3 regions of the Faecalibacterium sp. OF04-11AC genome follow, and region 1 is predicted to be linked to each of the others. Evidence: riboswitches for the same ligand, from Rfam matches in the RefSeq annotation. Region 1 holds a riboswitch; each other region holds the start of a gene.
The links. A riboswitch is a leader RNA that binds a small molecule or an ion and turns the genes downstream of it on or off. The one in region 1 is predicted to bind thiamine pyrophosphate.

Region 1 (7,822 bases):
ATTGACTCCGTGCGCCAGAAGATGGGCATGGTGTTCCAGCACTTCAACCTCTTCCCCCACCTGACCGTCAAGCAGAACCTCTGCCTGGCCCCGGAATTGCTCAAGCTCAAGAACAAGCAGGAGGCCTCCGCCCGTGCCGACGAGCTGCTGGCCCGCGTGGGCCTGTCCGATAAGGCCAATGTCTTCCCCAAGAGCCTTTCCGGCGGCCAGCAGCAGCGCATTGCCATTGCTCGTGCCCTGGCCATGGACCCGGACGTCATCCTGTTTGACGAGCCCACCTCCGCCCTGGACCCGGAGATGGTCGGCGAAGTGCTGGAGCTGATGAAAGAGCTGGCCCACACCGGCATCACCATGCTGGTGGTCACCCACGAGATGGGTTTTGCGCGCGAAGTTTCCAACCGTGTCATCTTCATCGATAATGGCCGCATCCAGGAGGATGAACCCCCGCAGGAGCTGTTCTCCAACCCCAAGCACCCGAGACTGAAAGCATTTTTGTCCAGGATGTTGTAACAAGCTAAAAAAATACTCCGTGCAAATGCACGGAGTATTTTTTTGCTCGTTTTTTCCTCAGAACGAACCACCCGACGAGCCGCCGAAGCCGTCGCTGTCGGTGGAGGAGCCACCGCCGGAAGATTTTTCTTCCTTGGGCGGGTCATAGACGCGGGTCTGCGTGGTGTGGGTGTAGACATCCCGCTTGACCCGGAGCTTGAGGCCTGGCATGTAATCGTCCGCTTCGGTCTTCTCCTTGGCCGTCTTCATCTGGTGGTAGAACACCAGGCAGACACCTGCCGCAATGGCCGCCGGGATCCCAATGACAAAGAGGAGGCCCTCGGCGCCCAGGTCGTTGTCCACATCAATGGGCTCGCCATGCTCGGCATAGTAGTCCAGCGTGTAATCTGCCATCTCGATGTAGGTGCGGGCCGCCCCGGCCCAGTCGCCGTCCGAGAGCTTGGGGACGATGTCGTCCTCCATCTGCTCAATGCGGTAATCGGTAAAGGCTGTGACACCGCCGCCATAGGTGATGGTGACATACTTGCGGGAACCCACCGCCAGCAGGAAGAGGATGCCGCTTTTGCCCTCACCGCTGCCAAGACCGTTGTTCACATAATAATTCTTGGCAAAATCCCGCTGGTTGGCATCGCCGATGTCGTTGACCACGAGGAAATAGACGTCGCAATCGTGGCCGCTGGAAGCCGCTTCCGCGCTCTGTTCCAGCTCGTTGTAGGTATCGGCATCAAACAGGCCCATCTCGTCCCGGACGAGGGGAGCCGCCGCCATACCGGGCAGAGCCAGCACCGCAAGCATCAGCAGAGCGGCCAGAAAAGCACAGCACTTTTTATAACAGTTTGTTTTACACATCCGATTTTTCATTTTGCGCTCACACCCCCTCAGCCGTACAGAAACAGTGCCAGAATGACCATGAGCGGCAGGCTGATGCCCGCAAACCAGGCAGCGACCCGCTTGGGGTCCACGGGCAGGTCGCCAATGAGCTTGCCGGTCTGGCCGTTCATTGCAAAAAGGAAGTCCTTGTCGTTCCAGCGGGTGTGGAGCATCCAGACCGGAAGCAGGGCGTAGTGCGCCTTGCGGATGTCGATGTTGATGTTTTCCGCCTTGGTGTGTACCTCAGAGTAGCCGTCAATGGTCTCCCGCAGGGCCGCACGGGTGGTGTTTTCCATCCGGCGGGTGGCCCGGGGCAGACACTTTTCCTCGTCCTCGTCGTAACGGTCGGCCAGGAAGCCGGGCAGGTACGCCGTGGAGAACGGCTGAATGGCGCTGTAATCAAAGGGCTCAATGGCATCCATGTGGGCATCCGGCATCTTGCTGGAGCCATCCACGGGCACCTTGATAAAGTCTGCCTCGCCCGCGCGGGCCACATTGTAGTGCTGGGTATTGGTGACGACGTAATCCCCCTCGCGGTGGCTCTCGGTCACTTCGCCCTCATAAGCGCCCCGGGCATCGGCAGTGGCGTCGTAGAGCCAGAACGGCACATACACGCCCTGGATCTCTTCGACGTGGTTCTGCTCTTTGAACGCCTTTGGCAAGAACTTTTTGCCCTTGTAGTATTTGTTCAGGTTCTGCACGGCTGCCTTGCGATCCAGCTTGAATGGGATGATGTACTCCGGCTTCAGCTTGCCGGAGAGCTGCCCGCCCAGCACCGTGGGGTTGCCGCAGTAAGGGCAGGTGGTGGCAGCGGTGGTACCGTCGCAGACCAGCTCGGCCCCGCAGGAAGAGCAGGTGCGGCTGGTGAGGCCGGCGGCTTCCTCCTCGCCCCAGACGGGGCCCTGGGGCCGCTGCCGGGCGGCGGTGTCAGAGGCTTTCTGCTTGTCTGCATAAAGGGCCTCCACCTCCTTGACCTCATAGGTGGAGCCGCAGTAATCACAGACCAGTTTGCCCGTGGCGCTGTCGAACCGCAGCGGGCCGGTACAGGCCGGGCACTGGTAATTGGTGGTTTCATTCGGCATGGTTCATGCCCCCTTACGCCCCAAAGGGCTTGCCGCATTCCGGGCAGAACTTGGGCAGCCGGGTGGGGTCGGCAGGCTTCCAGCCGCAGTTGGCGCACTGGGCCGCCGGGCGGGGTTTGCCGCACTCGGAGCAGAACTTGCCGCTGTTCTTGGTGCCGCAGCTGCACACCCAGACCGTGGGTGCCTCCGGCTTGGGAGCACCACAGGCCGTGCAGAATTTGCCCGTGTTGCCGCTCTGGCCGCAGGCACACTTCCAGCCCGCGGCGGGAGCCGGAGCGGGCTGTGCCGCCGCCTGCCGGGCCCCCATCTGGTAGAGCGTCTGAGCGTCAGCTCCGCCCGCAGCGGCAGCCGCGTTCACGCCCATAAAGGCCATGGCCGGGCCCGCGCTGGTATTGGCGGCAGCGGCCCGCATGGCGTCGCCCTGGGCACCCACAAGATGGGCAGCGCCCCGGGTGGGGTCCATGTAGGCGGCATCCCGCTGCATGGCCTTGAGCATGGCCTCGTCTTCCTCGCTGGCCTTGACGCCGGACACGCCGAGGGAGACGATCTCAATGCCGCGGAGGTTCTTCCACTTGGCGGAGAGCACCTCGTTGAGGGCGTCAGCCATTTCCATGGTATGGCCGGGCAGAGCCGAGTAGCGGATGCCCTGCTCGCTGATCTTGGCAAAAGCCGGCTGCAGGGCCGTCAGCAGCTCGGTCTTGAGCTGGCTGTCCAGCGTCTCACGGAGATAGGCGTTTTCCACATTGCCGCAGACATTGGTGTAAAACAGGATGGGGTTGGTGATGCGGTAGCTGTACTCGCCAAAGCACCGGATGCTGATGTCCATGTCGATGCCGGCCCGCTGGTCCACCACCCGGAACGGCACCGGGCTGGGGGTGCCGTATTTGTTGCCGGGCAGCTCCTTGGTGTTGATGTAGTAGATCCGCTGGTCGGTGGCTTCCTGGCCGCCAAAGGCAAAGCGCTTGCCCATCTCGGCAAAGATGTCATCAATATTCTTGGCCAGCCCGCCGCTGAGCAGGGAGGGCTGGGTACCGGTATTGTAGGTGTACTCACCGGGCTCGGCGCAGAGATCCACCACCTTGCCCTGCTCCACGATGAGGGCGCACTGGCCCTCAGCCACGGCCACGATGGAGCCATCGGTGATGATGTTCTCACTGCCATGGCGGTTGGCAGAGCGGCCGCTCTGCTTTTTCTCGCCTTTGACGGCCAGAACATCCGCCGGGAGAGCACTGCAGGTAAAGTATTCTTTCCACTGGTCGCCCATCACGCTGGAAGCGGCGCCCAATGCTGCTTTGACAAGACCCATAAGTCAAATCTCCTTTTTGCGCCTGCTTCTGATTTTTGCAGGCGTTTTTTTCAGTATAGCATACCGGACGGAAATTGTATAGCAAATCGACTCTTGCAATTTGGAGCCGACGGGTGTAGAATATGGGCGTCAACACAAATACAGGGGAGCTTGTAAAGCAGGCTGAGAGGAAGTACCTGAACTTCGACCCTTTAACCTGATGCGGATAATGCCGCCGTAGGAAGTCATAACGTCGAAGTGCATACTTTGAAGATATGGATTTTTACAGGAGACACCGTAACAGGCGTCTCCTGTTTTTGTTTTGCCGTATTTTGCAAAGGAGGCATCTTCATGAAAAATCTCTCAGTGAAAAAACTCGCTCTGGCGGGAATGTTCTGCGCGCTTGCCGTGGTGGGCAGCGTGTTCAGCTTTCCCATCTTTGGCAGCAAGTGCGCCCCGGTACAGCACATGGTCAACATCCTGTGCGCCGTGCTGCTGGGCCCTTACTACGGGGTGGGCGTGGCCTTTGTGGCCTCGCTGCTGCGCAATCTGCTGGGGCTGGGCAGCCTGATGGCATTCCCCGGCAGCATGTTTGGGGCTTTGCTCTGCGGGCTGACCTACCATAAGGCAAAACAGCTGCTCCCCACGCTGGTGGCGGAGGTGTTTGGCACCTCCATCCTGGGCGGGCTGTGCGCCTACCCGGTGGCCATCCTGCTCATGGGCAAGAGCGCCGGTGACATCGCGTTCTACGCCTACATCATCCCGTTCCTGGTCTCCACGGCCGGCGGTGCCGTCATTGCGGGCGTGCTGCTGTTCAGCCTGCAGCGTTCGGGCGCGCTGCGCTCCATGCAGGCCAGCCTGACCTGAATTTTGCCAAAGGAGCTGTGTTATGAACTGTACCGCTGAGATGCTGCGGCTTTATGCCGTGACAGACCGCGCCTGGGTCGGCAGACAGACCCTGCCCCAGCAGGTGGAAGCTGCCCTGAAAGGCGGAGCCACCTGCGTTCAGCTGCGGGAAAAGCACCTGGACGACGCCGATATGCTGGCCGAGGCAAAAACAATTTCCGCCCTCTGCAGAGCGTACCATGTCCCGTTCATCCTCAATGACAATGTCCCGCTGGCAAAGCTGTGCGGTGCGGACGGCGTGCATGTGGGGCAGGACGACCTGAGCGCCGCCGAGGCCCGCCGCCTGCTGGGCCCGGACAAGATCATCGGCGTGTCGGCCCACAATGTGGCGGAGGCCAAAAAGGCTTTTGCGGACGGGGCCGACTATCTGGCTGCGGGGCCATGTTTACCACCCACACCAAGACGGACACCAACGTGATCTCCCGTCAGGTGCTGGCGGATGTGTGCGCCAGTGTTCCCATCCCGGTGGTGGCCATCGGCGGCATCCACAGGGAGAACCTGCTCCAGCTTGCCGGCTGCGGAGAGGCCGGCATCGCCGTCATCAGTGCCATCTTTGCACAGCCGGATATCGAAGCCGCGTGCAGAGAGCTGCGCGAGATGGTCCGGAAACTGTAACTCCTTTCGTCATCGCCCGCGCGATGACACCTCCCTCAGGGAGGGAGGCAGAAAGGCCCCCTCTATGAGGGGGCTGCCGCCAAAGGCGGCTGGAGGAGTCCGCGGCAAATTGGGGGCACCACCTTTTGCCGCGCTATAAAATTCATGCAAAGGAGATTTTTCATGAAGACCGCATTATCCATCGCAGGAAGCGATTGCAGCGGAGGCGCCGGAATCCAGGCTGATCTCAAAACCATGACCCTGAACGGTGTGTTTGCCATGAGCGTCATCACCGCGCTGACGGCCCAGAACACCACCGGCGTTTCCGGCATCCTTGAAGTTTCCCCTGCTTTCCTCGCACAGCAGATCGACGCGGTGTTTACCGACATCCGCCCCGACGCCGTCAAGATCGGGATGGTATCTTCCGCCCCGCTCATTGCGACGATCGCCGAGCGGCTGCGTTTCTATCAGGCCCGGCACATCGTGGTGGACCCCGTCATGGTGGCCACCTCTGGCTCCCGCCTGATGGAAACGGACGCCGTCCGCTCCCTGCGGGAGCAGCTGTTCCCGCTGGCCGAGGTCATCACCCCCAACCGGCAGGAGGCCGAAGTGCTCTCCGGCCGTCCCATCCACAGCCGGGAAGAGATGCTGGCCGCCGCCCGCGCCATCGCGTTTGACTGCGATTGCTCCGTACTGCTCAAGGGCGGCCACAGCGACACCGACGCGGATGATCTACTGGTGGAGGCCGACGGCACCGAGACCTGGTTCGCGGGGAGGCGGATCGCAAACCCCAACACCCACGGTACCGGCTGCACCCTTTCCAGCGCCATTGCGGCGAACCTGGCCAAGGGGTATTCCCTGCCGCAGGCCATCGCGCGGGCCAAAGGCTACATCACCGCCGCCCTTTCCGCCGGGCTGGATCTGGGCGCTGGCTCCGGCCCGCTGGATCACACGCTGGGCGGCAAGGACATTTTTACATGGATGAACGGCGCACCGGACGCCATTCAGGAATAAATCGAGAGAGTTCAACTTGGAGGATTTATCGTATGCAGACTTACACCACACAGATGGACGCCGCCCGCAAGGGCATCGTGACCCCCGAAATGGAGGTCGTGGCCAAGAAAGAGTACCGCACTCCCGAAGAGATCCGGCAGTGGGTCTCGGAGGGCAAGGTGGCCATCCCCGCCAACAAGCACCACACCTGCCTCAACCCCGAGGGCGTGGGCAGCATGCTGCGCACCAAGATCAACGTCAACCTGGGCGTCTCCCGCGACTGCAAGGATTATAGCATCGAGATGCAGAAAGTGATGAGCGCCGTCAACATGGGTGCCGAGGCCATCATGGATCTTTCCAGCCATGGCAACACCCAGCCGTTCCGCCAGAAGTTGACCCACGAGTGCCCTGTCATGATCGGCACGGTGCCCGTGTATGACTCTGTCATCCACTACCAGCGCGACCTGGCCACCCTGACGGCACAGGATTTCATTGATGTGGTCCGCCTGCACGCAGAGGACGGCGTGGACTTTGTCACCCTGCACTGCGGCATCACCCGCAAGACCATTGACCAGATCCGCAAGCATAAGCGGAAGATGAACATTGTCAGCCGCGGCGGCTCCCTCGTGTTTGCCTGGATGTGCATGACCGGCAACGAGAACCCGTTCTACGAGCACTTTGACGAGATCCTTGACATCTGCGAAGAGCACGATGTGACCATCTCTCTGGGCGACGCCTGCCGCCCCGGCTGCCTGGCCGACGCCACCGATGTCTGCCAGATCGAAGAGCTGGTGCGTCTGGGCGAGCTGACCAAACGCGCCTGGGCCCACAATGTCCAGGTCATGGTGGAGGGCCCGGGCCATGTGCCTCTGAACCAGGTCGCCGCCAATATGGAGGTGCAGAAGAGCATCTGCATGGGCGCACCGTTCTACGTTCTTGGGCCGTTGGTGACCGACATTGCCCCCGGCTACGACCACATCACGGCAGCCATCGGCGGTGCCGTGGCTGCCGCCAGCGGTGCAGCGTTCCTGTGCTATGTCACTCCTGCAGAGCATCTGGCCCTGCCCAATGTGGATGACGTCAAGCAGGGCATCGTGGCGTCCAAAATTGCCGCCCACGCCGCCGACATCGCCAAGGGCATCCCCCATGCCCGCGACATCGACGACAAGATGGGCGACGCCCGCCGGGTGCTGGACTGGGACGCACAGTTTGCCTGCGCCATCGACCCCGAGACCGCCAAGGCCATCCGTGATGCCCGCCTGCCCGAAGACGACCACAGCGACACCTGCTCCATGTGCGGCAAGTTCTGCGCCGTCCGCAGCATGAACAAGGCACTGGCCGGCGAGTACATCGACATCCTGTAAGCCTGCCATTTCAACGCGCGTTTTTCTTCCTTTTCCCCGCCCGGCTTTTGCTCTGCCGGGCGGTTTTTATTTTCTCTGCAAAAAAGTACCGCGAAATTTGCAAAAAGCAGTTGACAAAACCAGCCGCCCATGCTAAAATAATTGAGTCATCCGGCTTGGCCGGGCACTCAAAAGAATATGGGCGTGTTCCCGAGTGGCCAATGGGGACAGACTGTAAA
Region 2 (7,822 bases), on a different contig from region 1:
GCTGGTGCTTTTTTTGATTCTTTCTATGCAAGAGCGTCTTCCGCAACGTCCATGAGATGGACCGGGTCGAGCTGAAATCTCGTACAGTCTTCTGCAAGCCGCTCCACGAACGCGCGGTCAAGAGAAATGTCAAACAGGGCGGTCAGAAGCACCTGCGAACCGGGGCGGGTGCAATAGACTGCCAAGCCAAAACTCTGATACCATCCAATCTCAGGACAGGTTTGCCGCTCCATCACGCAGCGGTAAACGAACACGGCAGATCACCAACTTTCTGAAAAATATTCGAATGGCCTAATGGCAGGAAAGATGCCTGCACCCCCAAAACGACGGGTCTATCATCCAAAAGAACCCAGGCTAAGAAATCTTTGCCAGAAAATGCGTCGAAAAACGCCATTAAATTGACAGAAAAAGGAAAATCGTGTATTCTTTCGATAGACAAGCATCTCATTGGAAATTTCCGAGGGTATTGTAGCACACGAAGAGGTGCAGAGTAAACAATCGGCGCGGAGAAATTTGGCGGTGCAGAATGTGCCGCCGTGCATTGCGGAAACAGCGAGCCACTCTGCGCGGCGATCGAGGAGGGGAGCAGCATGACAGGATATCGAGGACGAATTGCAAGATCGCTGGTAAGCGCCCGGGAGAGCGCGGATGTCTCGCAGCGGGAGCTGGCCGAGCGGCTTGGCCGCGACAAGCGGACCGTACAGAAATGGGAGAGTGGCGAGATGAAAATTTCGATGGAAGATTTTCTGGAAATTTTCGACGCCCTGCATGTGGCGGTGGAACCTTACTCCAAATGGATCCGCCACCCGGAGCTCTTCCCCAATGGGCTGGCCGATATCAACAAATTCAACCACGACAAGCGCCGGAGCGCCCTGGTGCACTACTATGGCCGGCAGGCATCACCCGTGGAGATCGAGCAGGAATACTACATCCTGTTTGCGGACCACGGCAGCGATTATTACGGGATGCGCCAGCAGCGGATCGCCAACCTGCAGACCCCGCTGCGGGATCGTCGGCGCATCTGCGGCCAGATCATCGGGAACTACTACGAGGCCCGGGAGCTTGGCGCCCTGACCGACCCGAATGGGCCGCAGCCCAACATGGACATCCTGCTGGCCTGTTACCGCGCCAGTGCCGAAAGTGTCCGGAACGGCAGCAACCGCTATGCCATTGACCGGGCCATGCTGGGCCTGGACGACCAGCCATCGACCGACTTTACCGCAGACCTGGAGGAGCCCGTCTGGTAACAGCCGGGCCGCCCCGACTTGATTTTCCGCCCGCTTTGCGGTATTATAAAAGAGCTATGCATCTCCATACAGCGCATGGCTCTTCTTATTTTGTCTCTGTAGCTCAGCTGGATAGAGCGTTCGCCTCCTAAGCGAAAGGCCAGCGGTTCGAATCCGCTCAGGGACATCTCACAAAAAGCGCAAAGGTTGTTTTCCAAGCGGGAAACAAAGCCTTTGCGCTTTTTTGATCGGTGATTTTAAGATAAAATATTTGACATTTCTGTACGGCTGCGGTATGCTATGCGGTGGCAAATAAAAAGAGAATCATCAGAATGCTGGAGGGGCCTTGTGCTGAGAGGGTTCACACCCGACTCCCTGCACCTGATCCGGGTAATACCGGCGTAGGAAAAGCATTTCTGTCGCTTTTTACAACGGGCCGCCGCGCCTGCTGGCAAAAGGGATGCTTTTCCTGGACGAAAAGCATCCCTTTTATTTTGTACAAAAATGGAAAAGAAGGAACGACTATGGAAACCGAAAACTGCTGTACCGGCTGCAACCGCCCGGACCTGCCCTGGGCGGGCCGCGGCACGGAGCTGCCCATTGCGGGCTGCCGCTTTACCCTGTACCCCATGTCGGACAAGTACATCGAGATCATTCTGGGCTCGCTGGAAAAGACGAATACCTCTGCGGTGTGGAGTGAGACGGATGCCCTTTCGACCGTTTACCGCGGCAAGCTGCCCTATGTGGCGGACGCCGTGCAGGCACTGTTCCTGAACGCTTACCGCCCCGGCGTCCACATGGCGCTGGAGGGGCAGTTCTCCAAGGGCTGCCCGGGCGATGTGTCCGGCGACAGCGTGCTGAGCGTGAGGGCGAGGCCCCCAATGCGGCACTGGTGAAAGACATCCACTTCCCGGTCCACTGCAAGCTGGCCCTGTACCCGCTGGGGGATGCCCAGTACATCGACGAGATCGCCAAGGTGTGGTACATGGCGCAGGACGAGGGCCTGAACCCCAAGACCATCCACTATGCCACCCGCATCGACGGCGACGTGCAGGATGTGTTCACCTACCTGACCCATGTCTGTGAGCTGATGGAGAACGCCCCGGCGGTCCACCATTATGTCCTGCACTTTACCATGAACTGCAACAGCCCGACGGAGGAAAACTAAAATGAATACGAAAAACTGGAAACTGAAAGACGTTCTGCTCATTGCCATCAGCGCTGTGCTGTTCGGTGTGGTCTATCTGGGCTGCACTTACATTGGCGGCGTTCTGTACGGGATGCTGACCCCGTTCGGCATGGCCTCTCTGGGCTATGAGCCGTTCTACGGCATCTACTTCATGGCCGGTGCGTTCGGCATCTATGTCATGCGCAAGCCCGGCACCGGCCTCATCGCCGAGCTGCTGGCCGCTGTGCTGGAGTGCCTGTACGGCAACTATTTTGGACCCATCATCATCCTGTCCGGCCTGGTGCAGGGCCTTGGCTTTGAGCTCATCATTGCCCTGAAACGCTACAAGAAGTTTGACCGGATGACCATGATCGAGGGCGCTGTCATCTGCTCGGTCCTGACCCTGATCTACAACCTGTTCATCAGCGGCTACAACAAAATTGCCATCCCCGTGCTGGCCATCATGCTGGTGGTGCGCATCATCAGCGCCATCGTCTTTGACGGTTTCATCACCCCGATGCTGGCCGACGGCCTCGTCAAGGCAGGTGTCCTGAAAGGCTATGCCGTGGCACAGGCACAGGACGCTGACCTGGAGGATTAAGAAATGTCGGCCAACACCGCGTTGGAGCTGGAAGATATCGTGTTCCGCTATCAGGAAAAAGGCAAACGCAACATTCTGGACCATACCAGCCTGAGCATCCCGGCCGGGACGCTCACGGTCCTGATGGGCGGCAGCGGCTGCGGCAAAAGCACGCTGGCCGCGGTAGCCGCGGGGCTGTACCCGGAAAACGGTGGTTTTCTGGAGGGCGGAACCATCCGGCTGTACGGGCAGGACCTGAAAACGCTGGACCCGCAGAAACGGGCCGCTTACCTGACGGTGCTGTTCCAGAACCCGGACCTGCAGTTCTGCATGAACACCCTGCGGGAGGAGATGCGCTTCTGTCTGGAAAACATCCGCGTCCCTGCCGGGGAGATGGATGCCCGGATCGACCGGGCCGCCGCGGAGCTGGGCATTGCGCCGCTGCTGGATCGGACTCTTTCCACCCTGTCCGGCGGCGAGAAGCAGAAAGCGGCCCTTTCCTGCCTCTACGTTATGGAGAGCCGCTGCATCCTGCTGGATGAAAGCTTTGCCAACCTGGACCACGAGGCGGCAGTCCAGCTGCTGGAAATGCTGCTGAGGATGAAAACTTCTGGCCGGACGATTCTGGCCATCGACCATAAGGCAGACCTCTGGCTGGAAGCCGCCGATGAGATCATCCTGCTGGAAGAGGGCGGCAAAGTAGCCGCCCGGGGCATCAACTGCAAAAATCTGCCGGAACACCGCGCGGACTTTGAGCGGCTGGGCCTGTTTTACCCGGGTTCCCGGCCGGAGCGAGCGGCCCGCCCGGTGGCAGAGGGCAAGCCGCTTTTGCAGTTCCGGGGTGTCAGCATCCGCAAGGGGCTGCCCACCCGCCGCAAGTGGGGCCGCGCGGTGTACGACGCACCCTTTCTGGTGCAGAATGCGGACGCGGATTTCCCGGCGGGCTGTATGACGGCAGTTCTCGGCCCCAGCGGCACCGGCAAAACCACGACCTTTCTCTCGGTGCTCAAGCAGCACCCCTACACGGGGCAGATCCTGTTTCAGGGCCGGGACATTGCAAAAATGAAGTCGAAAGAGCTGTACCGCCACATCGGCATCGTGTTCCAGAACCCGGCCAACCAGTTCGTCACCCAGAATGTGGAGGACGAGGTCTGTGTTGGTCTGCGGCTCTGGGAGCCGGGCCTCTCGGACGAGGCCTGCCGCCAGCGGGCCGAAGAGCTGCTGGATCGTTACGGACTGAAACGGCAGCGGCGGTACTCGCCCTACATGCTCAGCCAGGGCCAGCAGCGGCGGCTGGCGGTTCTTTCGGTGCTGGCAGGCGGGCAGGAACTGCTATTGCTGGACGAACCCACCTACGGCCAGGATGCCCGCTCGGTAAACGCCATCATGGAGCACCTGCGGGAAAAAGTGGAGCAGGAGGGGCTGACGGTCATCTTTATCACCCACGATACCGAGCTGGCTGCGGCCTGGGCCGATAAAATCTACCGGTTGGAAGATACCGCGCTGGTGGAAAAATCCGCAGAGGAGGTGCTGTAAATGCTGGAACGCTGGAACCCCACCGTAAAGGCATTTGCGGTGCTGATCTGTGTCATTCTGCTCTCGTTTGAGTATCTGGTCAGCCTGAACCTGCTGGTGCTGGCCGTCTGCCTGCTGCTGTTGATGTTCTGCTCCCGGGTAAGTCTGAAAAAGATCGGCGTCATCCTGCTGCCGGCCTGCATTGCGGCGTTCGGCCTGTTTGTGACGGGCCTTTACTACGCCCGGGGCGGCAGCACGCAGACCATGGATCTGAGCAGCCTTTCGGCCATGCCTTACAGTGTGCGCGCGGCCATGTCGCAAAACCTGTACACGGCGCTGCAGCTGGCCACCCGTCTGCTGGCCTACGCCGGGCTGGGCATCCTGTTTGCACTTTCCACCGAGGGTGACTTCTTCATTGCCAGCCTGCTGCACCAGTGCCACCTCCCGCCCAAGTTTGCCTATGGCATCTTGGCGGCGTTCCACCTGATGCCGGGGATGGCGCGGGAGTACGCCCAGGTGCGCACGGCCTTTGCGGCGCGCGGCCTGAAAGCGGGCCCGCTCTCGATGAAGCCGGTCTTCACCATGCTGGTCAACAGCGTCCGCTGGTCGGAGTCCATTGCCATGGCCATGGAGTCCAAGGGCTTTTGCGGGGATGCGCCGCGTACCTATTATACGGTACCACGGGTGCACTGGTATGACCTGGCCGCCGCGGCGCTCATGGTGGGCGGCGTGGTGCTGGGAATGCTGTTTTTAAAGTACTGAACGGGTTTTCCACCGTGCTCTACTGTGCGCCTGCACAAAATGCGGGCGCACTTTTTGTTGCAACCTGCCAAGAAATCTGGAGAAATGTTGATTCACAACAGGGGATGTGATAGACTGAGACCGCTGATGATTGGGAGGTAAATGAAATGAGCGCAACGTATGAACAGACTCCGTCTCCCCAGGAAACACAGTTTGCAGGCGTACTGCAGATGGGTGTGCAGGAGCTGCGGGATTATGTAGAAACTGCTTTGCAGGAAAACCCGGTGTTTGAGCTGTCCGACCCGGGCGAAGAGATGCTGGAAGACCCGAATTTTGCCCGGAAACGGGAGTGGCTGGAGGCCGGCGACTGGCAGGATTCTTACTATCAGGGCCAGGACGAGGAAGACGGCAGCCGGGACCCGCTTTCCCGGATGGGATATTATCTGAGCGATGAGAACGACCTCTCCCGCTTTGTGCTTTCGCAGTTTATCGGCACGAAGCTGGAGCCGGAGGTGCTGCAGGCCGTGGAGCTGCTCTGTGACCGGCTGGACGATGACGGCTTTCTCAGCGAGGACCCCGCCGAGCTGGCCGCATCGCTGGGCGTCAGCGACGCGGTGATCTCCCGTGCCCTGACTGAGCTGCAGGCTGCCGACCCGGCGGGCGTGGGGGCTCGGGACCGGACCGAGTGCCTGAGTTTGCAGATCGAGCGGCACGCAGGCGACCACCGGCTGGCAAGGATGATCGTGGAGCAGTTCATGGATGAGCTGGCCGAGAACGGCTATGGCGCCATCAGCCGGAAGACAGGGGCCTCCGAGGCTCTGGTGCGGGAGGAATGCGACCTGATCCGCTCCCTGAACCCCCGCCCGGGTACTGGGTTCAGCCGCCGGGAGAACCTGAGTTATGTCACGCCCGATGTCCTGGTGCTGCCCGGGGAAGACGAGGAGCTGGAAGTGCAGGTGAACGGCGGCGGTCTGCCCCCGCTGGATCTCAGCGTGTATTACAGCAACCTGCTGCTCGAGACGCCGGATGAAGAGGTGCGCCTCTATCTTTCGGAGAAGCTGAACCAGGCCCGCAGCATCGTGGAAAACATCAACAGGCGGCAGGCGCTGCTGGAGCGCTGTGCCAAAAAGATCGTGGCGGAGCAGGAAGAATTCTTCCGCAAAGGCCACGGCTACCTCCGCCCGCTGGAGCTGCAGCAGGCAGCCGACGCGCTGGGAGTATCCAAAGAATGGATTCGCTGCGCGGTAAAGGACAAGTATCTGCAGTGCCCGCAGGGCATCTACCCCATGAGCTGGTTCTTTACCCGGGAGAGTATGAGTGATGAATGAGAATTTAAAGAAAAAACTGATCGAATATACTGCTGAAAATGCCTTTGTCCAGGCCTGCGGTATTGAGATCTGGGAGCTGGAGGAAGACCACGCCGTGATGGGCACCGCCGCCCGCCCGGAGCTGCTCAACCCCATGGGGATGCTGCACGGCGGCCTGCTGTTTACGCTGGCGGACTGCTGCAGCGGCGTTACCGCCCGGACCGATGGCCGCACTTATGTGACCCAAACCGGCAGCCTGAGTTACTACCGGAACATCCACGAGGGTCAGGTCTACGCGGTGGGCAAAGTGCAGCACCGGGGCCGCACCGTGTGCACCGTGCTGGTGGAGATCTACGCGAAAGAAACGCAGAAACTGCTGGCAGCGGGAACATTCTCCATGTTTGCAACGCAGAACTGAATGAACAGATGCTGGATCGGGGCAAACTGGAAAGTATCCTGCGGGAATGGCTGAAAATAAGAGGGGCTTTATGCTAAAACGAAAAAAGGAGAAATTCAATCTCCGCAAACAAAAAGGCTGGCTGGCCGGCAGCAGTGCCACCCAGATCATCTGTGTCAGCTTTCTGCTGGTGATCGCGGCGGGCACGCTGCTGCTCAGCCTGCCCATTGCCAGCAAACAGGGGCGGCTGGGGCTGGTGGACGCCCTGTTCACGGCCACCAGCGCCACCTGCGTCACCGGCCTCGTCGTGCGGGACACCTGGACGCAGTTCACGTTTTTCGGGCAGGCAGTGCTGCTCCTCCTCATTCAGGTGGGCGGCCTTGGCCTTGTCACGCTGACCAGTTTCTTTGCGCTGGCGGCCCGGCGGCGGATGGGCTTCCGGGATCTGCGGCTGCTGGGCGAAAGCGTCTCGGCCGAAGGCCTTTCCAAGGCCACGGAGGTGCTTAAAATCGTCATCCGGCTGGCCGCGACCTTTGAGGCCATGGGTGCCGTGCTGCTCATGTTTGCGCTGGTGCCGCAGTTTGGCCCGGAGGGCATCTGGGTCAGCATCTTTACGGCCATCTCGGCGTTCTGCAACGCGGGCTTTGACCTGTTCGGACGCTTCGGGGCGTATTCCTCCGTAGTACCCTATGTGAACAACTATTATGTGCAGGCCGTTATCATGTTCATGATCATGGCGGGCGGCCTGGGTTTCATGGTCTGGGTGGAGCTGGGCGAGTACCGCAAGCGCCGCCGCCTCTCGCTGCAGGCCCGGGTGGTGCTGGAATTTTCCCTCATTCTCTGGGTGCTGGGGGCTCTGCTCATCGGCCTGATGGAGTGGAACAACCC
Region 3 (7,822 bases), on a different contig from region 1:
CGGACATTTTCTTTGGTTCTTTGATTGACAAAACGCACTCTAAGATGGGTAAAGCCCGTCCGTGGATGCTGTACGGCTACATTGGCTGTGCCATTACGCTGGTGGCAATTTTCGCCATCCCGACCAATCTGGGACAGTTTGCACAGTACGCATGGTTCCTGATCGCATATACTCTGCTGAACGCTGTATTCTACACTGCCAACAACATTGCTTACTCTGCACTGACTGCTCTCATCACGAAGAACAGTGCCGAACAGGTCGAGATGGGTTCTTGGCGTTTCATGTTCGCCTTTGCCACCAGCCTGCTCATCCAGTCCATCACGCTGGGTGCTGTTACGACATTGGGCGGTGGTGCTGCCGGTTGGCGCACTGTTGCAATCATCTACGCCATCATCGGTCTGCTTGTCAACACCCTCTCCGTTTTCTCCGTGAAGGAACTGCCGGAAGGCGAGTTGGTGGATACCACCGACAAAAAGGAAATCGAGCAGGACGAAAAGTACAATCTGGTTCAGGCTGCAAAGCTGCTTGCTGGTAACAAATATTATATGATGATTTGCGTCACCTACATTTTGCAGCAGATCTACGGTGCCATGATCAGCATGGGCACCTACTATGCAACCTACATCCTTGGCAACCAGAATCTGTTCGGTGTATTCTCTTGGGCAATCAACATCCCTCTGATCATCGCACTGGTGTTCACCCCGACCTTGGTTGCAAAGTGGAATGGAATGTATCAGCTGAACGTCATGAGCTATACTCTGGCAACCGTTGCCCGTGCACTGGTCGCTGTAGCTGGTTACATGGGCAGCGGCAATGTGACCTTGATGCTGCTCTTTACTGCAATCGCAGCTCTTGGTCAGGGTCCTTGGCAGGGCGATATGAACGCTGCGATTGCTGCTTGCTCGGAATATACTTGGCTGACGAAGCATAAGCGCGTGGATGGCACGATGTACTCCTGCACTTCTCTCGGTGTGAAGCTGGGCGGCGGTCTGGGTACTGCCATCACCGGCTGGCTGCTGGCTGCAAGCCATTTCGATCGTGCGCTGGCTGTCCAGCCCGAATCCTGCATCTCGATGCTGAAGATCATGTATCTTGTGATTCCGTTTGCTCTGGATGCCATCATCACCTTCATTCTCTCTCGTATGAAGGTCGAAGAAGCAAATGAAAAGCTGCGTGCAGCAGTCTGATAACAAGCCATTATCATTTCTCCTTCATCTGCTGTTCCCCGGAGGAATCCAGCGATTCCTCCGGGGAGGCTGGAGAAAGATTATAAAATTATAAAAGGTAAATGAGGAAATACTATGGCTGCATTTGATTTTGCAAAAGTAAAAGACCCCACCTTTTTCAAGGACAACGTGCTGAATGCTCATGCAAGTTTCCGCACCTATGCTTCCCGCGAAGAATATCTAGCAGGAGAATCTTCGCTTGCGATGAGCTGGACGGTATCTGGAAATTCGCCTACGCAAAGAACTACACCAGTGCCATCCCCGGCTTTGAAAAGACGGATTACGATTGCAGCGGTTGGGACGACATTCATGTTCCGGCACACATCCAGATGGAGGGCTACGACATTCCCCAGTACGCGAATGTTCAGTATCCGTGGGATGGCCGTGAAGAAGTACAGCCGGGTGAGATCCCGCAGCGGTTCAATCCGGTGGCAAGCTATGTGAAATACTTCGAGCTGCCGGAATCCATGGAGGGCAAGCCCATCCACATCGAGTTCGAGGGTGTGGAAAGCGGCATGGCTCTTTGGCTGAACGGGTCTTATGTGGGTTACACCGAGGACAGCTTCTCCGCACACGCATTCGATCTGACTCCCTATCTCCAGCCGGGCGTGAACAAACTTGCTGTGCAGGTGTTCAAGTGGACTTCCTCCAGCTGGTGCGAAGATCAGGACTTCTTCCGCTTCTCCGGCATCTTCCGCAGCGTGTGGCTGTACGCCATCCCCACCGTGCATCTGGAAGATGTATCCGTCAAAACGCTGTTTGCCGGGGATGATTTTACTCATTCCACGCTGGAAGTTGCATTGCAGGTGGAGGGTAAGGGCGCAGCCCGTCTGACCCTGCGCCGCAGTGAACTGGAAGTGTTCTCCGAAAAAATCCCGCTGAACGGCGGCTCTGCGCTATTCAGCCATGCGGTGGAGAACCCCCACCTGTGGAGTGCAGAGGACCCGGCTCTGTATGAACTGGAAATCGAGCTGCTGGACGATGCAGGCCATCTGGTAGAGGTGACCGGGCAGAAAATCGGTTTCCGCAAGTTCGAGTTGAAGAACAATCGGATGCTGCTCAACGGCAAGCGCATCGTGTTCAAGGGTGCCAACCGTCATGAGTTCAGCTCCATTACGGGTCGTGCTGTGGGCGTACACACCCATGAGGAACTGCTTCGGGACATCATCACCATGAAGCAGAACAACATCAATGCCATCCGCACCAGCCATTACCAGAATCAGGATGCACTGTACGACCTGTGCGACGAGTACGGTCTGTATCTGATCGCAGAGAACAATCTGGAATCCCATGGCACATGGGACATCCATCAGGCGGGCATTTGCGGCATCGAGGGCGTTTTGCCCAATGATAAGCCGGAGTGGAAAGCCGTCCTGTTTGACCGCATGAATTCCACTTACCAGCGTGACAAAAACCATCCTGCTGTTCTGATCTGGTCTCTGGGCAACGAATCGTTTGGTGGTGAGACCCTGCTCCAGATGGCAGAGATGGTCCGCCGCTTTGATGACACCCGTCTGGTGCATTACGAAGGTGTGGTCAATGATCCCCGCTTCCTCGAAACCACCGATATCGAGAGCCATATGTACAGCACGGTCAAGGACATTAAAGAGTATCTGGCACAGGGCGATAAGCGGCCTTATATCGAGTGCGAATACTCTCATGCTATGGGCAACTCCAACGGTGCTTTGCACAAGTACACGGAACTTGCCGACCAGAAGGACTGCGGCTATCAGGGCGGCTTCATCTGGGATTACATCGACCAGTCCATCTGGAAAAAAGACCGCTACGGCAAGTGGTTCCAAGCCTACGGCGGCGACTTCGGTGAGCGTCCTACCGACTATAATTTCAGCGGAAACGGCATTGCCTACGGTGGTGATCGTGCTCCTTCTCCCAAGATGCAGGAGGTCAAGTTCTGCTATCAGAACATCGCCGTCTCCATCGACAACTCTGGCTTTGAAGTCTGGAATAAGAACCTGTTCACCTCTACGGATGCTTTCGACTGCGTTGCACTGCTGCACCGGGATGGAAAGTTGTATCAGCAGCAGGAACTGACCAATATTGATGTTGCTCCCGAAGAGCGTTCCAGCTTCCCGCTGCCGTTTATGGTTCCTGCGCTCCCCGGTGAATATGCAGTGACCATCAGCTTCCGTTTGAAGGAGGACACCAGCTGGGCAAAGAAAGGTCATGAAGTCGCCTTTGGGCAGGGTGTGATCGCTGTGGTCCGTTCCGTTCCCAGCAAGAAGGTCACGCCGTTTACCGTTACGCACGGTACACACAACATCGGTGTCCGTGGTGAGAATTTCGATGTTTTGTTCTCCGATCTGAACGGCGGTCTGACTTCCTACCGCTATGCCGACAAGGAGATGATTCAGGAGATCCCCCGTCCCAACTTCTGGCGCGCTCCCACCGACAACGACTGCGGCAACAACATGGGCGGCGTTCGCGGTCAGTGGAAGCTGGCAAGCCTGTACGCTACCGCCAAGGGCATCGGCAAGGAGATCCCGTCTGTTCATGGCGGCACCATCCTCCAGAACCCCACCTGCGAGATGGAAGCCGACAGCGTGGTCGTGACCTATCTCTATAACCTCCAGACCAGCCCCGCAGCAGAGTGCAGCCTGCAGTACCGTGTGTTCGGTGATGGCCGCATCCAGACCACCCTGCACTATGACCCGGTGGAAGGACTTGCAGCAATGCCGGAGTTCGGCGTACTGTTCAAGATCGACGCTGACTACGACACGGTAGAGTGGTACGGAAACGGCCCTGCGGAGACCTACTGGGATCGCCAGCATGGTGCAAAGCTGGGCATTTACCAGAACAAGGTCGCAGACAATATGGCGCAGTACCTTGTGCCGCAGGAGTGCGGCGCAAAGACCGCTGTGCGCTGGGCAAAGGTAGTGGACCGCAAGGGTCGCGGGCTGCTGTTTACCGCAGATGCCGCAAAGCCCATGTTCTTCTCTGCGCTGCCCTACACTCCCCATGAAATGGAGAGTGCCAAGCACCCCTACGAGCTGCCCCCGGTCCATTACACGGTGATTCGTGCCATCGGCGAGCAGATGGGCGTTGGCGGTGATGACAGCTGGGGTGCCAATGTCCACCCGGAGTATATTCCTGATGTGACCAAGCCTGTGGAGTTCACCTTTACGTTCCGTGGCATCTGACCCTCGTTATTAAGACACCTTCGCGTTGAGATAAGGACATCCCTGCATGAGATTCCTATCAAAAGCGAGGGTGTCTTTTTTGGTATCAAAAAATCAACGGCTGCAGCGGCATCAGCTTATCCGCAGGGTAGATGTTTATCGTGGGTATCAGCTCAACATTACTTTCAATTTCGACCTTACGCCGTACATTGAAAGGGATGATGCGGCAGCCTGCTGAAAAGCCGGGCGGCAACCATTCCTTTTTGAAAATGGTGTAAAGTCAAAAGTTGGGGGTTGTATCGAAACCGCCTGCAAAAGCCTGAAAACGGTGCAGGCGAAGCAATGCAGTCCCCCCAAAAAAATCGGCTTCAGCAAAAAGAAAAGCACCATACTTCCTACGAAGTACAGTGCTTTTTATATGGAGATTACCGGGATCGAACCGGTGACCTCTTGCATGCCATGCAAGCGCTCTCCCAGCTGAGCTAAACCCCCAGATGTTTGTTGTCGTCCGTGACGACGCTAGTAATTATAGCAGGCAAAGTCAGACTTGTCAACGGTTTTTACAAACTTTCTGTACAAAAAATCTCCGCCAGGGCACATCTACAGCTCCGGCGGAGATTTTTATGGTTCATTCCGTTTTCTATGCCATCAGGCCTTGGCGTACTGGCGGTCAAAGATCTGCGGTGCAACACGGATCAGCAGCACAGCGCCTACCACGGTGATGAGCGTTTCGGGCAGCATGTAGCTGGCGTTATACACCAGGCTGTATGTCCAGGCGCTCAGGCCGTCGCTCAGGTTGCCCCAGACAAGGACACCGGACAGGAAGCTGCACATAAACCGCAGGAAGCCTGCCACAGCGGTACCCACGGCCACGCCGACCATCCGGTTCTTGAACGGACGGGCAAACAGCTCTGCCATGCCCAGTGCCATAAAGGCCACCAGATAGTCCAGCAGCACTTCGCCCAGGAAATAGATGAACGTCGGGGTCGGAGGTGCCCAGAAGCCCAGCAGCATCTGCAGGCAGCCATTGACCAGACCCGTGAACAGGCCCCACTTGACGCCGTGACGGAACGACACCAGCACGAACGGCAGCATACTCAGCAGGGTAACAGAGCCGCCGTTGGGCATGGTGAAGATCTTGATGTTGGACAGCACCGTGCCAATGGCGATCATCAGAGCGCACTCCACCAGGATACGGGTCTTGGAGTAGGTTTTCGACATAGAGATTCCTCTTCTCTTATAAGTAGTACACAAAAACAAAAACGCGCCCGCATTCCGCAGGCGCATGGGCTGTTTGTGAAAAATCCGGACTTTCCGCAAACTACCTACGCCGGCATTACCCGGATCAGGTTCGAGGGTACTCTGCCACGTGCAGATCTCAGCCTTTCGGCGCCCCTGTTTTTATGTCCAGTTCCAGTATATCCGCTGCAGGGCAAATGTCAAGCCCCGGCAGACATATTGCCGCCCCGGGCCGCATATTTTCTAGTAAGCAATTCAGGGCAGGAGGCGTTGGCCATGAAAGGAGATCCGGAACAGCGGGCAGTCCAGCTGGGCGAATACATCGTCGCGCACCATGCCACGGTGCGGGGCGCCGCGCAGGCCTTTGGGTGCAGCAAATCCACCGTCCACAAAGACGTCTCCACCCGCCTGCGGGCGGTCAGTCCAGAGTTGTTCGCTCAGGTGCAGGCTGTGCTGGCCCGCAACAAAGCAGAACGCCATCTGCGGGGCGGAGCGGCTACCCGCCGTAAATATCAACACTCTCCCTGAAAATATCACAGTAAACCGGCGCGCGGTCCGCCCTTTCCGGGCTCTGCACGCCGGTTTTGTTATTTTTCCCCGGTTCGGAACTGCCCCAGCGCGGCCTTTTCCAGCCGGCTGACCTGTGCCTGACTGATGCCGATTTCCTTTGCCACCTCCATCTGGGTCTTGCCCTTGAGGTAGCGCAGCTCCATGATCTTCTTCTCCCGCGGGGTCAGTCCGGCCACGGTCTGCCGGAACTGCAGCCCGCTGATCCAGCTGTCCTCACCGTCCGGGTCCCGCACCTGGTCAATAACATACATGGCATCCCCGCCATCGGTATAGACCGGCTCCTCGAGGCTGATGGGCTCCACCACCGATTCCAGCGCCGCCGCCACTTCCCGGCGGGACATCCCGGCCTGCCGGGCGATCTCCTCCACGGTCGGCTCCCGGCCCAGTTTCTTTTCCAGCTGCTCCCGGCTCTGCATGGCCCGGTAGGCCGTATCCCGCAGGCTGCGGCTCACCCGCAGGGCGTTGTTGTCCCGCAGAAAGCGCCGGATCTCCCCGATGATCATGGGCACCCCGTAGGTGGAGAACCGCACCTCCTGGGCCGGGTCAAAGTTGTCGATGGCCTTGATGAGCCCGATGCAGCCCACTTGAAACAGGTCATCCAGGTTCTCGCCCCGCTGGGCAAACCGCTGCACCACACTGAGCACCAGCCGCAGGTTGCCCTCGATCATGCTCTGGCGGGCGCTCTGGTCCCCTGCCCGCGCCCGGGTCAGCAGCTGGCGCTTTTCCTGCTCGGATAAGATTGGCAGCTCGGCGGTGTTCACGCCGCACAGTTCCACTTTGTTGTACATCCCCCGCCCCTCCGGTTTCGTTTGGACTTCACCGGAAGTATGGGCGGGGAGGGTGTATCCCATTCATGGGAAATTAAACCTCTCAGTCTCGCTTCGCTCGCCAGCCACTCCCCTTTCGGCACTTTCGTGCCACCCTCCCCGGCGGGAGTCTTTCCTAATAGGGGAGCCCTTGGCAGGCGGGCAAGTTTACGCCAAACGAGTAGGTTTCCATTTTCGGCGGATGCCGGGCCCTGCGGACTCGGTTAGGTTTCTTCTAACTGTTTGCGCAGGTCCCGGATGATCCGCTTTTCCAGCCGGGAAATGTAACTCTGGCTGATGCCGATGGCGTCGGCGGCCTCTTTCTGGGTGCGCTCCACGCCGTCCACGAGGCCGAAGCGCAGCTCCATGATCTGCCGCTCCCGGGGGCCGAGCCGCTCCACGGAGCGCCGCAGGGTGGCCCGCTCGGCGTCCTGCTCCAGCCGGAGGCCCACCTGGTTCTCGTCGCTGCCCAGCACATCCGAAAGCAGCAGCTCGTTGCCGTCGCCGTCAATGTTGAGGGGCTCGTCAATGCTGGCCTCCTGCCGCCGGTTGGAGCTTTTGCGCAGGTACATCAAAATTTCGTTCCCGATACAGCGGCTGGCATACGTTGCCAGCTTGATGTTCCGCTCGGGCGTGAACGTATTCACGGCCTTGATGAGCCCGATGGTGCCAATGGAGATCATATCCTCCTGCGGCACCCCGCTGCTCTCGTACTTTTTGGCCAGGTAGACCACCAGCCGCAGGTTGTGGGTGATGAGCTCATCCCGGGCGGCAGCGTCACCTGCCATCATCCGGGCAAGGAGCTGCTTTTCCTCCTCCGGCGTCAGGGGCGGCGGAAGACTCT

Region 2: linked by a shared signal. The riboswitch ahead of DXA70_RS14305 (Ykof family thiamine-binding protein) and the one ahead of thiW (energy coupling factor transporter S component ThiW) in region 1 are both predicted to bind thiamine pyrophosphate.
Region 3: linked by a shared signal. The riboswitch ahead of thiT (energy-coupled thiamine transporter ThiT) and the one ahead of thiW (energy coupling factor transporter S component ThiW) in region 1 are both predicted to bind thiamine pyrophosphate.

What each region holds. Positions count from the first base shown of each region.
Region 1 is NZ_QTVP01000026.1:3,536-11,357, reverse strand. It holds gene DXA70_RS10900 (amino acid ABC transporter ATP-binding protein) at 1-510, shown strand, start outside; gene DXA70_RS10895 (TPM domain-containing protein) at 568-1,371, opposite strand; gene DXA70_RS10890 (Trm112 family protein) at 1,389-2,462, opposite strand; gene DXA70_RS10885 (SPFH domain-containing protein) at 2,476-3,768, opposite strand; TPP riboswitch at 3,901-4,008, shown strand; gene thiW (energy coupling factor transporter S component ThiW) at 4,099-4,614, shown strand; gene thiE (thiamine phosphate synthase) at 4,637-5,071, shown strand; gene DXA70_RS15530 (thiamine phosphate synthase) at 5,035-5,268, shown strand; gene thiD (bifunctional hydroxymethylpyrimidine kinase/phosphomethylpyrimidine kinase) at 5,431-6,261, shown strand; gene thiC (phosphomethylpyrimidine synthase ThiC) at 6,294-7,604, shown strand; tRNA gene DXA70_RS10860 (tRNA-Tyr) at 7,784-7,822, shown strand, end outside.
Region 2 is NZ_QTVP01000010.1:8,168-15,989, reverse strand. It holds gene DXA70_RS13625 (hypothetical protein) at 24-236, opposite strand; gene DXA70_RS06840 (helix-turn-helix transcriptional regulator) at 591-1,247, shown strand; tRNA gene DXA70_RS06835 (tRNA-Arg) at 1,340-1,413, shown strand; TPP riboswitch at 1,554-1,652, shown strand; gene DXA70_RS14305 (Ykof family thiamine-binding protein) at 1,751-2,122, shown strand; gene DXA70_RS14300 (Ykof family thiamine-binding protein) at 2,119-2,394, shown strand; gene DXA70_RS06825 (ECF transporter S component) at 2,396-2,995, shown strand; gene DXA70_RS06820 (ABC transporter ATP-binding protein) at 2,999-4,510, shown strand; gene DXA70_RS06815 (energy-coupling factor transporter transmembrane component T) at 4,511-5,251, shown strand; gene DXA70_RS06810 (RNA polymerase sigma-54 factor) at 5,398-6,558, shown strand; gene DXA70_RS06805 (PaaI family thioesterase) at 6,551-6,955, shown strand; gene DXA70_RS06800 (potassium transporter TrkG) at 7,026-7,822, shown strand, end outside.
Region 3 is NZ_QTVP01000001.1:815-8,636, reverse strand. It holds gene DXA70_RS00040 (glycoside-pentoside-hexuronide (GPH):cation symporter) at 1-1,187, shown strand, start outside; gene DXA70_RS00035 (glycoside hydrolase family 2 TIM barrel-domain containing protein) at 1,403-4,384, shown strand; tRNA gene DXA70_RS00030 (tRNA-Ala) at 4,783-4,855, opposite strand; gene thiT (energy-coupled thiamine transporter ThiT) at 5,012-5,584, opposite strand; TPP riboswitch at 5,669-5,770, opposite strand; gene DXA70_RS00020 (sporulation transcriptional regulator SpoIIID) at 5,879-6,130, shown strand; gene sigG (RNA polymerase sporulation sigma factor SigG) at 6,190-6,960, opposite strand; gene DXA70_RS00010 (sigma-70 family RNA polymerase sigma factor) at 7,203-7,822, opposite strand, start outside.